Regions from separate parts of the Klebsiella sp. WOUb02 genome, predicted to be linked through region 2. Evidence: predicted binding sites of a transcription regulator. Region 2 holds the regulator's gene; the other holds the start of a gene.
What was found. The regulator LexA, encoded in region 2, represses DNA repair genes until DNA is damaged. The targets are predictions, from matches to a motif close to TNCTGTATGTACATACAGNA.
Positions count from the first base shown of each region.

Region 1 (5,918 bases), 1.6 Mb from region 2:
GTGGCTGTTTGCAATCGGTTTAACCCTCTCGACCACCGGATTTATTTTACTGGGCGGTTTGGGGCAGCGTTACGCCACGATCGCCTTCGGCGCGCTGCTGATCGCGATCTACACCATGCTGGGGGTTACGCTCTACGATCGCTGGTATCTACAGCCGCTATTTTTGCTGACCGGCGCCGTTTGGTACAACCTGCTGACCCTGGCCGGACACATTATTTTCCCGATTCGTCCGCTTCAGGACAACCTTGCGCGCAGCTATGAGCTGCTGGCGCGCTATCTGGATCTCAAGTCCCGCATGTTTGACCCGGATATCGAAGACGAAAGCCAGGCGCCACTCTACGATCTGGCCATCGCCAATGGCCAGCTGGTTACAACGCTCAACCAGACAAAAACGTCCCTGCTCACCCGCCTGCGCGGCGACCGCGGGCAGCGAGGCACCCGACGGACGCTGCAGTATTACTTCGTGGCTCAGGATATCCACGAACGCGCCAGCTCATCGCATATTCAGTATCAAACGCTACGCGACCGTTTTCGCTACAGCGATATCATGTTCCGCTTTCAGCGCATGCTGTCGATGCAGGCCCAGGCGTGTCAGAAATTATCCCGCGCTATTTTGCTGCGTGAACCGTACCAGCACGATGCGCATTTCGAGCGCGCGTTTATGCATCTTGATGCCGCCCTCGACCGCGTGCGTGCCAGCGGAGAGCCGCTGGAGCAGGTCAAAGCGCTGGGCTTTCTGCTGAATAACCTGAGGGCGATTGACGCCCAGCTGGCAACCATCGAGTCCGCTCAGGCTGCCGCACCCGCTCACGGAACGACGGAGAATTTGCTCGCGGAGGAGCATCTTAGCGGCCTTAGCGATATCTGGCTTCGCTTACGCCGCAACCTGTCACCAGAATCGGCCCTCTTTCGTCATGCGGTGAGAATGTCGCTGGTACTGTGCGCAGGCTATGGGTTTATCCAGCTAACCGGGCTCAATCACGGCTACTGGATCCTGCTGACCAGCCTGTTTGTTTGTCAGCCAAACTATAACGCTACCCGTCACCGCCTGGCCCTGAGGATTATTGGCACCCTGATAGGGGTGGCTATTGGTCTACCGCTACTGCTGCTGGTGCCCTCGGTCGAAGGCCAGCTGTTGCTGATCGTCCTTACCGGCGTCCTGTTCTTTGCCTTCCGCAATGTACAATATGCCCATGCCACCATGTTCATTACCCTACTGGTGCTGCTGTGCTTTAACCTGCTGGGTGAAGGCTTCGAGGTTGCCCTGCCGCGCATCTTCGATACCCTCATCGGCTGTGCGATTGCCTGGGCCGCGGTCAACTTTATTTGGCCGGACTGGAAGTTCCGTAACCTGCCGCGGGTTCTGGATCAGGCCATAAACGCCAACTGCCGATACCTCGACGCCATTCTTGAACAGTATCATCAGGGGCGCGATAACCGTCTGGCGTATCGGGTTGCACGGCGGGATGCGCATAGCCGGGACGGTGAGCTGGCTTCAGTGGTATCAAATTTATCCACTGAGCCACGGGCAAATGCCGATATTCGCGAAACGGCCTTCCGCCTGCTCTGCCTGAATCATACCTTCACCAGCTACATTTCAGCGCTGGGGGCGCACCGGGAGAAGCTCACTACGCCTGAAACGCTGGCGCTGCTGGATGACGCAGTCTGCTACGTGGACGATGCACTCCATCATTCCCCGGCCGACGAGCAGCGGGTACAGCAGGCGCTCACCCGCCTGCAGACCCGGATCCAACACCTTGAACCTCGCGCCGATAGCAAAGAGCCGCTGGTGCTCCAGCAAATCAGTCTGCTGTTAGCGCTATTACCGGAAATCTGCCGCCTGCAGCAGCAGGTGGTAGTTCAGCCCGAGTAAATCGCGGCCAGGCCTACCGCTGGTTGAGAGCCCACTCCTGCAGTTCCCGACGCCGCGCCGTCGGGAGCGCAGCGGCGTGAACGCCGGTAATTGCCCCTTCCAGCGAATAGAGAATATTCAGCGTCAGCGCCTTATTCGACTCCCGCAGCTTAAGCCACGCACGCTGTGCGCCAATAAGACGCAGCGCCTGCTGATCTATTACGCCCGAGTTAATTAACAGTAGCTCCATATGAAAACTAATATTTGGCAGATCTTTCAATCTGCCGGAATAACGCTGCTGGTGCTTTTCATTTTGCGCGGCCTGCAATGAAAGCGATGATAGTTTGAAAAGCATTTTGCTGTCACCCCAAAGCGTTTCGTTTATCTGATAATATTTAAGAAAAATTGGCCGCCCGTTTTTGCGCATTTTTAAAAGTGGATTTGCGTGGGCCACGCAATATGCGGCACCCTGCTCGCAAATCTTAAGATAGATTTCCCCCTCGGCAACCATCGCAAATACGGTATCGTCTATTGCCAGGCTATAGCCACCAAACAAAGGACGACAGATTATTTTTCCCAATGGTGACAAGCACTTCTGAAATTTATGAAAACGTAGGGATGATATTTTTTTCATGATTATTCCTTGGTTAATCATGCGAATACGGAGTTATTTAGTTAACGGATCCGTTAGTTCAGAAAATAAGTGAGTTCCTTTATTACAGCAAGATGATTTTAACGTTCCACGCAATTAACTCACCATTTTGCGAGGTGCTTTCAAGAAATTACGTCTGCGCGAAAGTGAATGTATTCAAAATAAAATATAAACGGGGCATTAATTAATAGTTGCACAAATAGTTGGTGCCCAGGGAGAGCAGCGCTAAGCCCGGGGCTGAGGGCAAATGTGCGGCCAGGATCGCGCGGTTTGACATTTATTGCGCAAAAATTTAGGCCGCAGCTTCACCACGGTGAAAGCCGTTCGTCGCGAGCGCGGCCGATGATGCCAACAATGTCGAACAAATTTCGCACGACAGCACGATAAATGAGGTTGATCTTTTCACTGGCTGGATATACTGTATATGCATACAGTAACCACGGGCGGGATTAGACAATGCTTACTTCAGCTTACGCAAATCGTTCATCACTGACTTCTGCTTCAGTACGTCGCCACTCCCATGACGCCGTCGAACAATCGGCTAGCGGGCTGATTAGCGAGATTGTCTACCGGGAAGATCAGCCAATGATGACCCAGCTGCTGCTGCTTCCTTTATTACAGCAGCTGGGCCAGCAATCCCGCTGGCAGCTCTGGCTCACGCCAAAGCAGAAGTTGAGCCGCGAGTGGGTGCAATCCTCCGGCCTGCCGCTGTCGAAAGTCATGCAGATAAACCAGCTCTCCCCGTACAACACGGTAGAATCAATGATACGCGCCCTGCGCACGGGTAACTATAGCGTAGTAATCGGCTGGCTGGCAGATGAGCTGACTGCCGAAGAACATGAACGGCTGGTCAGCGCCGCGGAAGAAGGTCATGCGATGGGGTTTATCATGAGGCCTGTAGGAAATACAAGCCAGCATGGGAGACAACTGAGCGGGCTAAAAATTCACTCTAATTTGTATCATTAAGCTAAATTAGGATTAATCCTGGAATTTTTTTTGCGCAGTCCACAGGCGTACTTTTATAAGGGTCGTTTTGGTGCGGATGCCTGTCTGATGCGGTCTCGCAGGTTTCGTTGGCGAACGAAAACCCACCATATTTGTTAAATATTGTGTATACAACCCTTTTTTTTCATATGCCTGACGGAGTTCACACTTGTAAGTTTCGAACTAAGTTGTAGACTTTACATCGCCAGGGGTGATCGGCTTACGCTGCATGTATCAGCATAGTTAACAACAAGTCACGCCCCGGGTGAAGGATCTAACCGTGAGGTCTTTTGTACCTTCATGGCGAATTTTGGATGATAATGAGGCGCAGAAAATGAAAAAGACAGCTATCGCGATTGCAGTGGCACTGGCTGGCTTCGCTACCGTAGCGCAGGCCGCACCGAAAGATAACACCTGGTATGCAGGTGGTAAACTGGGCTGGTCCCAGTATCACGATACCGGTTTCTACGGTAACGGTTTCAAAGGCAACAACGGCCCGACCCGTAACGATCAGCTGGGTGCTGGTGCGTTCGGTGGCTATCAGGTTAACCCGTACCTCGGTTTCGAAATGGGTTACGACTGGCTGGGACGTATGGCCTATAAAGGCAGCGTTGATAACGGCGCTTTCAAAGCTCAGGGCGTTCAGCTGACCGCTAAACTGGGTTACCCGATCACTGACGATCTGGACATCTACACCCGTCTGGGTGGTATGGTCTGGCGTGCAGATTCGAAAGGTAATTACGGTTCTACCGGTACTTCCCGCAGCGAACACGACACTGGCGTATCTCCGGTATTTGCTGGTGGTATCGAGTGGGCAATGACTCGCGACATCGCTACCCGTCTGGAATACCAGTGGGTTAACAACATCGGTGATGCAGGTACCGTTGGTACACGTCCTGATAACGGCATGCTGAGCGTAGGCGTTTCCTACCGCTTCGGTCAGGAAGAAGCTCCGGTTGTAGCTCCGGCTCCGGCTCCGGCTCCGGAAGTGACTACCAAGCACTTCACTCTGAAGTCTGACGTACTGTTCAACTTCAACAAATCTACCCTGAAACCGGAAGGCCAGCAGGCTCTGGATCAGCTGTACACCCAGCTGAGCAACATGGATCCGAAAGACGGTTCCGCAGTTGTTCTGGGCTACACTGACCGCATCGGTTCTGACGCTTACAACCAGCAGCTGTCTGAGAAACGTGCTCAGTCCGTTGTTGACTACCTGGTTTCTAAAGGTATCCCGGCTGGTAAAATCTCCGCTCGCGGTATGGGCGAATCTAACCCAGTTACTGGCAACACCTGTGACAACGTGAAAGCTCGCGCTGCACTGATCGATTGCCTGGCTCCGGATCGTCGCGTAGAGATCGAAGTTAAAGGTTACAAAGACGTAGTAACTCAGCCGCAGGCTTAAGTTTTACTACCGATAAAAAACCCCGCGAATGCGGGGTTTTTTTTATCTCAACTTTGCCGTCAACGCGCAAAGCGCTCGTGCACAGCGCTATCAGCCCTGCGTTGCGGGCTACTCTTTACCTAGCAATACCTGCAGGTCGCGCTTCAGACTGGACATCTTGCTGGCATACTTCTCTTTATGCTCAGCGTCCTCAATCAGCTGCACGATAGTTTCCGACAGCGTTTTCCCCCGTCGCTGCGCCAGACCCGCGAGACGCTGCCAGACCACAAACTCCAGATCGATAGACTTTTTACGCGTATGCTGATGCTCGGCGTTAAAATGACGCTTGCGGCGCGCGCGGATAGTCTGCTTCATCCGGTTCATTAGCTCCGGATTAATATGCTGCTCAATCCAGGCGTTCACCAGAACCGGTTCATTTTCGAGCGTCAGTAAGACATCGACCGCGGCTTGCGCTGCGCTGGCTTCAATATAGCGGGTAATCAGCTCACCTTCCCGGTGCTTTTTAACCAGATATTTCCATTTCCAGCCGCTTTCAAGATTTTCCAGTTGTTGATATTTCATTGCGATCTCAATGTGACCGTGTAACTCACTTCAGGATATCAGTTTTTTTCCGATGTGCTGAGAATAAATCATCATTCGTGATATACGTTGCGTCGTTATCGTTAATGCAAACACGATCCTCCGTGTGCTCGGACGCGGCATCAGGTATAATCGCGCGTTTTACATCTCACTAAAAAACAGCGACTTTGACCATTACGAAACTTACCCGAAACGACCTTGCTCCTGATACGGAAAGTTATCAGGCGCTGTTTGCACAAGCTGATTTAGCCCAGCCAGAGGCTTCTCTGTCAGGCGAACTGCAGCCCCGTCTATTCTATGCGTTGGAGCAGCTTCTGGTGACTCCGACCATTTCGCCGTTCATGCTGGTTAAGGCCCCTGAAGAGCCGGAATACCTGCAGTGGTTAGCCGCCGAAACCCGCAGCTTATACCAGCCAGCGGCGCCTCTTTACGGCGTACGCTACCAGGTT
Region 1 covers NZ_CP170110.1:1,822,812-1,828,729, forward strand. The annotation lists gene yccS (YccS family putative transporter) at 1-1,873, shown strand, start outside; gene ABOC21_RS15725 (TfoX/Sxy family DNA transformation protein) at 1,887-2,486, opposite strand; gene sulA (SOS-induced cell division inhibitor SulA) at 2,961-3,470, shown strand; gene ompA (porin OmpA) at 3,823-4,890, shown strand; gene matP (macrodomain Ter protein MatP) at 4,999-5,451, opposite strand; gene ABOC21_RS15745 (AAA family ATPase) at 5,637-5,918, shown strand, end outside.
Region 1: a site for LexA is predicted at 2,921-2,940, ahead of sulA (SOS-induced cell division inhibitor SulA). Genes of this name have one in related genera too.

Region 2 (5,918 bases):
GGCAATGGTTTTATCGGTGCCGTGCTCGGACGCCATTCGGCGCAGCGACACCGGCGGCGAGAAGCGCACGAAGCTGTCGCGGCCCAGCCACAGCACGGCGAAGAATTTCTGAATGCCGTTAAGCATGCGCAGCGGCGGATTGAGTTCGCCCTTTTCGCGCCCGGGCGCACGACCAAACATCACTGAAACCGGCACCATTTGCACGTCGAGGTCAGGGTGGTTGCGGTGCAGATCGAGGTAGTCGTGGAACAGCTTGATGGACTCTTCTTTCGGCGTGTAGTAGGTAAAGACGCGCGGGCCGCCGTGGATAAAGACGTAACGCGGCAGCAGGGTACCGTCGATTTCCAGCGGTTCGAGCGGATCGGCTAAATCGTGCTCCAGGCACTGCGCGCGCAGCGTCAGCAGGTCTGCCTTCGAGTTATAGGGCAGAACGTACATAATCGGACGCGAGGTATCCAGTCCCAGTTCCTGAGCAGGCTCTGCGGGAATAGACTTGCTTTTTACCAGCAGCCGTAATGGTAAATTCAGTAATTTATAGTAAATTCGTTGCCAGCCGGACATAAACGATGTGAAGCCTCTGGTTAATCATGCAAATGCGCGGCAAGAATAACAGAAAGTGCGCAAAATTTCCGTTGCCACGCGGCAAACGCGTACACTCATTGACGTCATTTACATAAAAAGGTTCTTTTGATGGCCAATAATACCACCGGGTTAACCCGAATCATTAAAGCGGCAGGGTATTCCTGGAAAGGTTTTCGTGCGGCATGGATAAATGAGGCCGCCTTTCGTCAGGAAGGTATCGCCACCGTTATTGCCATTGCGATCGCCTGCTGGTTGGATGTTGACGCCGTTACGCGCGTGCTGTTGATAGGCTCGGTCCTGTTAGTGATGATAGTCGAAATTCTTAATAGCGCGATTGAGGCGGTGGTGGACCGGATTGGCCCTGAGCACCATGAGCTTTCCGGACGGGCGAAGGATATGGGTTCCGCGGCGGTATTTCTGGCGATCGCCATCGCGCTGATCGTCTGGGTGACGCTGCTGTGGGCGCACTATCGCTAAGCTTCCGCAGCATCAGGCCGCCCGGTCGCCCTCCGTGCGGCTTTTTTTGCGCCGCGTGGAGCAGCAGCGCTTCGCCGCAACTCCCTTCGCGCTAACCGGCCGTAGCGGGCGGCAAAAGAAAAGAATCTCCTGATTTTTGTGTGAAATTTGATTCCAAAATCACCGTTAGCTGTATATACTCACAGCATAACTGTATATACACCCAGGGGGCGGGATGAAAGCGTTAACGACCAGGCAGCAAGAGGTGTTTGATCTCATCAGGGATCATATCAGCCAGACGGGCATGCCGCCGACGCGTGCGGAAATTGCTCAGCGCTTGGGGTTCCGTTCTCCAAACGCGGCGGAAGAGCACCTGAAAGCGCTGGCGCGTAAAGGCGCTATCGAGATCGTTTCCGGTGCCTCCCGCGGTATCCGTCTGCTGACTGAAGAAGAGCCCGGCCTGCCGCTGATTGGCCGCGTCGCCGCCGGCGAGCCGCTGCTGGCGCAGCAGCACATCGAAGGCCACTTCCAGGTCGATCCGGCCATGTTCAAGCCGAACGCCGACTTCCTGCTGCGCGTCAGCGGAATGTCGATGAAGGACATTGGTATTCTGGACGGCGATCTGCTGGCGGTACACAAAACGCAGGACGTGCGTAACGGGCAGGTTGTGGTCGCGCGTATCGACGAAGAAGTGACGGTAAAACGCCTGAAAAAGCAGGGTAACGTCGTCGAACTGCTGCCGGAAAACAGCGAGTTTTCACCGATCGTGGTGAACCTTCGCGAGCAAAACTTTACCATTGAAGGTCTGGCCGTCGGCGTCATTCGCAACGGCGAATGGCTATAAGCGTCCTCTCTTAACGCAGCATCGTCCGATGCATGATGCTGCGCTGTCTCTCCTCGCTCAGGCTCTTCCCCATGCTTTTTAATGCTGCTGATAAGGCCCTGTGGCGCCTGGCGCTACCGATGATTTTCTCCAATATCACCGTCCCGCTGCTGGGGCTGGTGGATACGGCGGTTATCGGCCATCTTGATAGCCCGGTTTACCTCGGCGGCGTGGCGGTCGGGGCTACGGCGACCAGCTTTCTGTTCATGCTGCTGCTCTTTCTGCGCATGAGCACCACCGGCCTGACGGCGCAGGCGTTCGGCGCAAAGGATCCCGTTCGCCTGGCGCGCGCGCTGGTGCAGCCGCTTGGGCTGGCGCTGGCCGCCGGTCTGCTGATCGTTCTGTTTCGTATGCCGCTCATTAACCTGGCGCTGCATATCGTCGGCGGTAGCGAAGCGGTGCTGGAGCAGGCCCGGCGTTTCCTCGAAATTCGCTGGCTGAGCGCCCCGGCTTCGCTCGCGAACCTGGTGCTGCTGGGCTGGCTGCTGGGCGTCCAGTATGCCCGCGCGCCGGTGATCCTGCTGATTGTCGGCAACCTGCTGAATATCGTCCTCGACCTGTGGCTGGTGATGGGCCTGCACATGAACGTGCAGGGCGCGGCGCTGGCGACGGTGAGCGCCGAATACGCCACCTTTATCATTGGCCTGCTGATGGCGAAACGCGTACTGACGCTGCGCGGCGTGTCGTTCGCTATGCTCAAGGGCGCCTGGCGCGGCGATATCCGGCGGCTGCTGGCCCTGAATCGCGACATCATGCTGCGCTCCCTGCTGCTGCAGCTCTGCTTTGGCGCGGTGACCGTGTTTGGCGCGCGTCTGGGGGGCGATATCGTGGCGGTGAACGCCATCCTGATGACCATGCTGACCTTCACCGCCTATGCGTTAGACGGCTTTGCCTACGCCGTGGAGGCCCACTCCGGGCAGGCCTACGGCGCGCGCGATGGCAGCAGGCTGCTGGAGGTGTGGCGTGCGGCCTGCCGACAGTCTGGCACGGTCGCGCTGGCTTTTGCGCTGATCTACAGCGTGGCGGGAGAGCAGATTATCGCTCTGCTGACCTCGATACCCTCGCTCCAGCAGCTCGCCGACCGCTATCTGTTCTGGCAGATGATTCTGCCGACGATCGGCGTCTGGTGCTATCTGCTGGACGGGATGTTTATCGGCGCGACGCGCGGCAGAGAAATGCGTAACAGCATGGCGGTGGCCGCTGCGGGCTTTGCCTTAACCCTGCTGACTTTGCCGGTACTCGGTAACCACGGCCTGTGGCTGGCGCTGACGGTATTCCTGGCGCTGCGGGGCCTGTCGCTGGCGCTGATCTGGCGACGGCACTGGCGGCGCGGAACCTGGTTTTCATAACGCATTCTGTCGTTAATATGGTTAAAGATTCCGAATAATAAAATTAACCCAGCATTCTCATCTATAGTTAATCCTATGTCCGGCACACAGCGGGCTGTTAACTCACCGAACGATGAGGACTGAATTATGAATAAAGACGAAATCGGCGGTAACTGGAAACAGTTAAAAGGTAAAGCGAAAGAGCAGTGGGGCAAGCTTACCGACGATGATATGACCGTCATCGAGGGCAAGCGCGACCAGCTGGTCGGTCGAATCCAGGAGCGTTACGGCTACGCGAAAGATCGGGCGGAGAAAGAGGTGTCCGACTGGGAAACCAAAAATGACTACCGCTGGTAGCGAGCAGATTTAGAGCGTTAACCCTTTGTTATTGCCTGCCCGAATGTGACAAGGATGTGCGAAAACCCCTGATTCCCGCTGCGGCTAACGCCTCAGCGGGCTTTCTTTTTCATCTGAATCGTGTGGTCGTGATGGCAGCGATCCGGCGCGTTACAGGCCTCTACCTCGACGCAGCTCGCGCACAGGCCGTGCGCTTCAATCACGTTATGGCGCAGGGCGAAGCCCATTTTTGCCGCCAGCGTATGCATGATGTCCTCCACGCCTTCCGCGCACTCTTCTTTCACCACCCCGCAGCGATCGCAGATAAACATCGCTGAGCTGTGGGTTGGCTGATCGAACAGATGGCACAGCACGTAGCTGTTGGTCGATTCCACCTTGTGCACGAAACCCTGCTCCAGCAGAAACTCCAGCGCGCGATAGACCGTTGGCGGCTTGGCCTGCGGCTCTTTACCGCGCAGGAGATCGAGCAAATCGTAGGCGCTGATTGCCCCCTGCTGCAGGCTCATCAGGCGCAACACTTCCAGGCGCTGCGGAGTCAGGCGCACGCCCCGCTGCGCGCAGAGCTTTTCAGCATGCGCTAACATGTCTTGCGAAGTGGACTTATCCATGAGCATCCTCTGGTTGCGTAACGATGAAGTTGTTACTTTATCACGATCCAGGCAAAACGCCGAGAACCCACGGTTTGTGCTATACCTGATGCATCTCATTTTCGGGAGAAAACGATGAAACGACCTGATTGCATTCGACATTGGCGCGAGCTGGAGGGGCCGGATGACGCCACCTACCCCGACAGCGGCGAGCTCTTTTCCATCGGCGCGCCGCTGGCCCGCGGTCTAAGGCTAAACCGGCTGGGGATCCATCATGAGCGCCTGCCGCCGGGACGGCGCACCTCTTATCCGCATGCGGAAAGCGATGAAGAAGAGTTCATCTACGTGCTGGAGGGGTATCCGGAGGTGTGGATAAACGGCTATCTGTGGAAGCTGGAGCCGGGGGATTGCGTCGGTTTTCCCGCCGGTACCGGGGTATGCCATACCTTCCTGAATAACACCGAGGAGGAGGCGTGCCTGCTGGTGGTAGGCGAAGCGAACAAAAAATTTAACCGGATCTACTATCCGCTTAACCCCGGCTACGCCGCGACGCGTCAGGATCGCTGGGTCGACCATCCGCCGCAGTTCTTCGGCCCTCACGACGGTAAGCCGCGCAGGAAATAGCCTTTTTTCCACCTCGGATACGGCCATTGGCGCTATGCGCCTGTGGTTTATCTTTGTGCTATAGTAGCGCCCCTTTTTACCCGGATGCCTATTTATTCGCCATGATGCCAGAATCAACGCCAACCGCTTTTGCTGCCCACCGTTTTTCCATCGCCCCGATGCTCGATGGGAGTTATACATCTTAATAAACAGATGGTTGTGTTATCACGGTGTACTATTGGTGTACCAAAACGATAAACTATCTGCAATTCTTTAACTCATCTTTAGCGGCTTTTCGGCGCATATCAATGAATTCCGCGAGATCGGCAACATGAACCATTCGCGGGGATTTCTGGCTGTCACCCACACGGAAAGTGGGTATCGGTAACTCACCACAGCCCGCTTTTTTATCCGCCGTTGCCGGCCGCATACCAAGATATCGCTCTGCAATAACCGACAGTGGTATCGTGGATGTCTCAAATTCAGCCATCAGCAAAAACATAGTATTCATACCCACCTCACACCACTTTCAGGCCACGACAGTGGCACCAGCGCTCAAACATCCGCTTAACCACTTCCCGGCGCCGTTCCGGTATTTCGTCGCCGCAGCAACAGCAGTGAGTAGCTGAAACTGCGTTATGGTTGATGCGACATTTCGCAATGGCGGCTTAACGTTGACGAGGCTGGCGCCAGAAAATTTGATGCTGTGATTGTTGGAACAACACTCAAGGCGATCGAGCTGGGTGCTAAGATCGAACTGGCCGCTGCGTCGGTCGTTGCGTTCACCGCCAAAATCGCCAGTAGCCTCGATAACCTGTACTGGGCTTCCCAGCGCACCGGTGCAACGGTGCAAGGTATCAAACAGATAGGGTATGCCGTCAGCCAGATGGGCGGCAGCGTGGACGCCGCCCGCGGCTCACTGGAAAACCTGTCACGGTTCGTACGTAACAACCCTGGCGCCGAGGGGTTCCTGAATCGCCTGGGCGTTCAGACCCGCGATGCTAAGGGCAACATGCGGGATATGGCGACGATCTTCACCGGCGTCGGCCAGCGTCTTAGCAGCATGCCGTACTATCGTGCTAACCAGTACGCGCAGATGCTGGGTATTGATGAAAATACCCT
Region 2 covers NZ_CP170110.1:3,412,309-3,418,226, reverse strand. The annotation lists gene plsB (glycerol-3-phosphate 1-O-acyltransferase PlsB) at 1-561, opposite strand, end outside; gene ABOC21_RS23565 (diacylglycerol kinase) at 691-1,059, shown strand; gene lexA (transcriptional repressor LexA) at 1,274-1,882, shown strand; gene dinF (MATE family efflux transporter DinF) at 1,954-3,270, shown strand; gene ABOC21_RS23550 (CsbD family protein) at 3,397-3,606, shown strand; gene zur (zinc uptake transcriptional repressor Zur) at 3,699-4,214, opposite strand; gene ABOC21_RS23540 (cupin domain-containing protein) at 4,329-4,817, shown strand; gene ABOC21_RS23535 (pyocin activator PrtN family protein) at 5,056-5,307, opposite strand; partial or broken gene ABOC21_RS23530 (TraR/DksA family transcriptional regulator) at 5,366-5,458, opposite strand; gene ABOC21_RS23525 (transglycosylase SLT domain-containing protein) at 5,449-5,918, shown strand, end outside.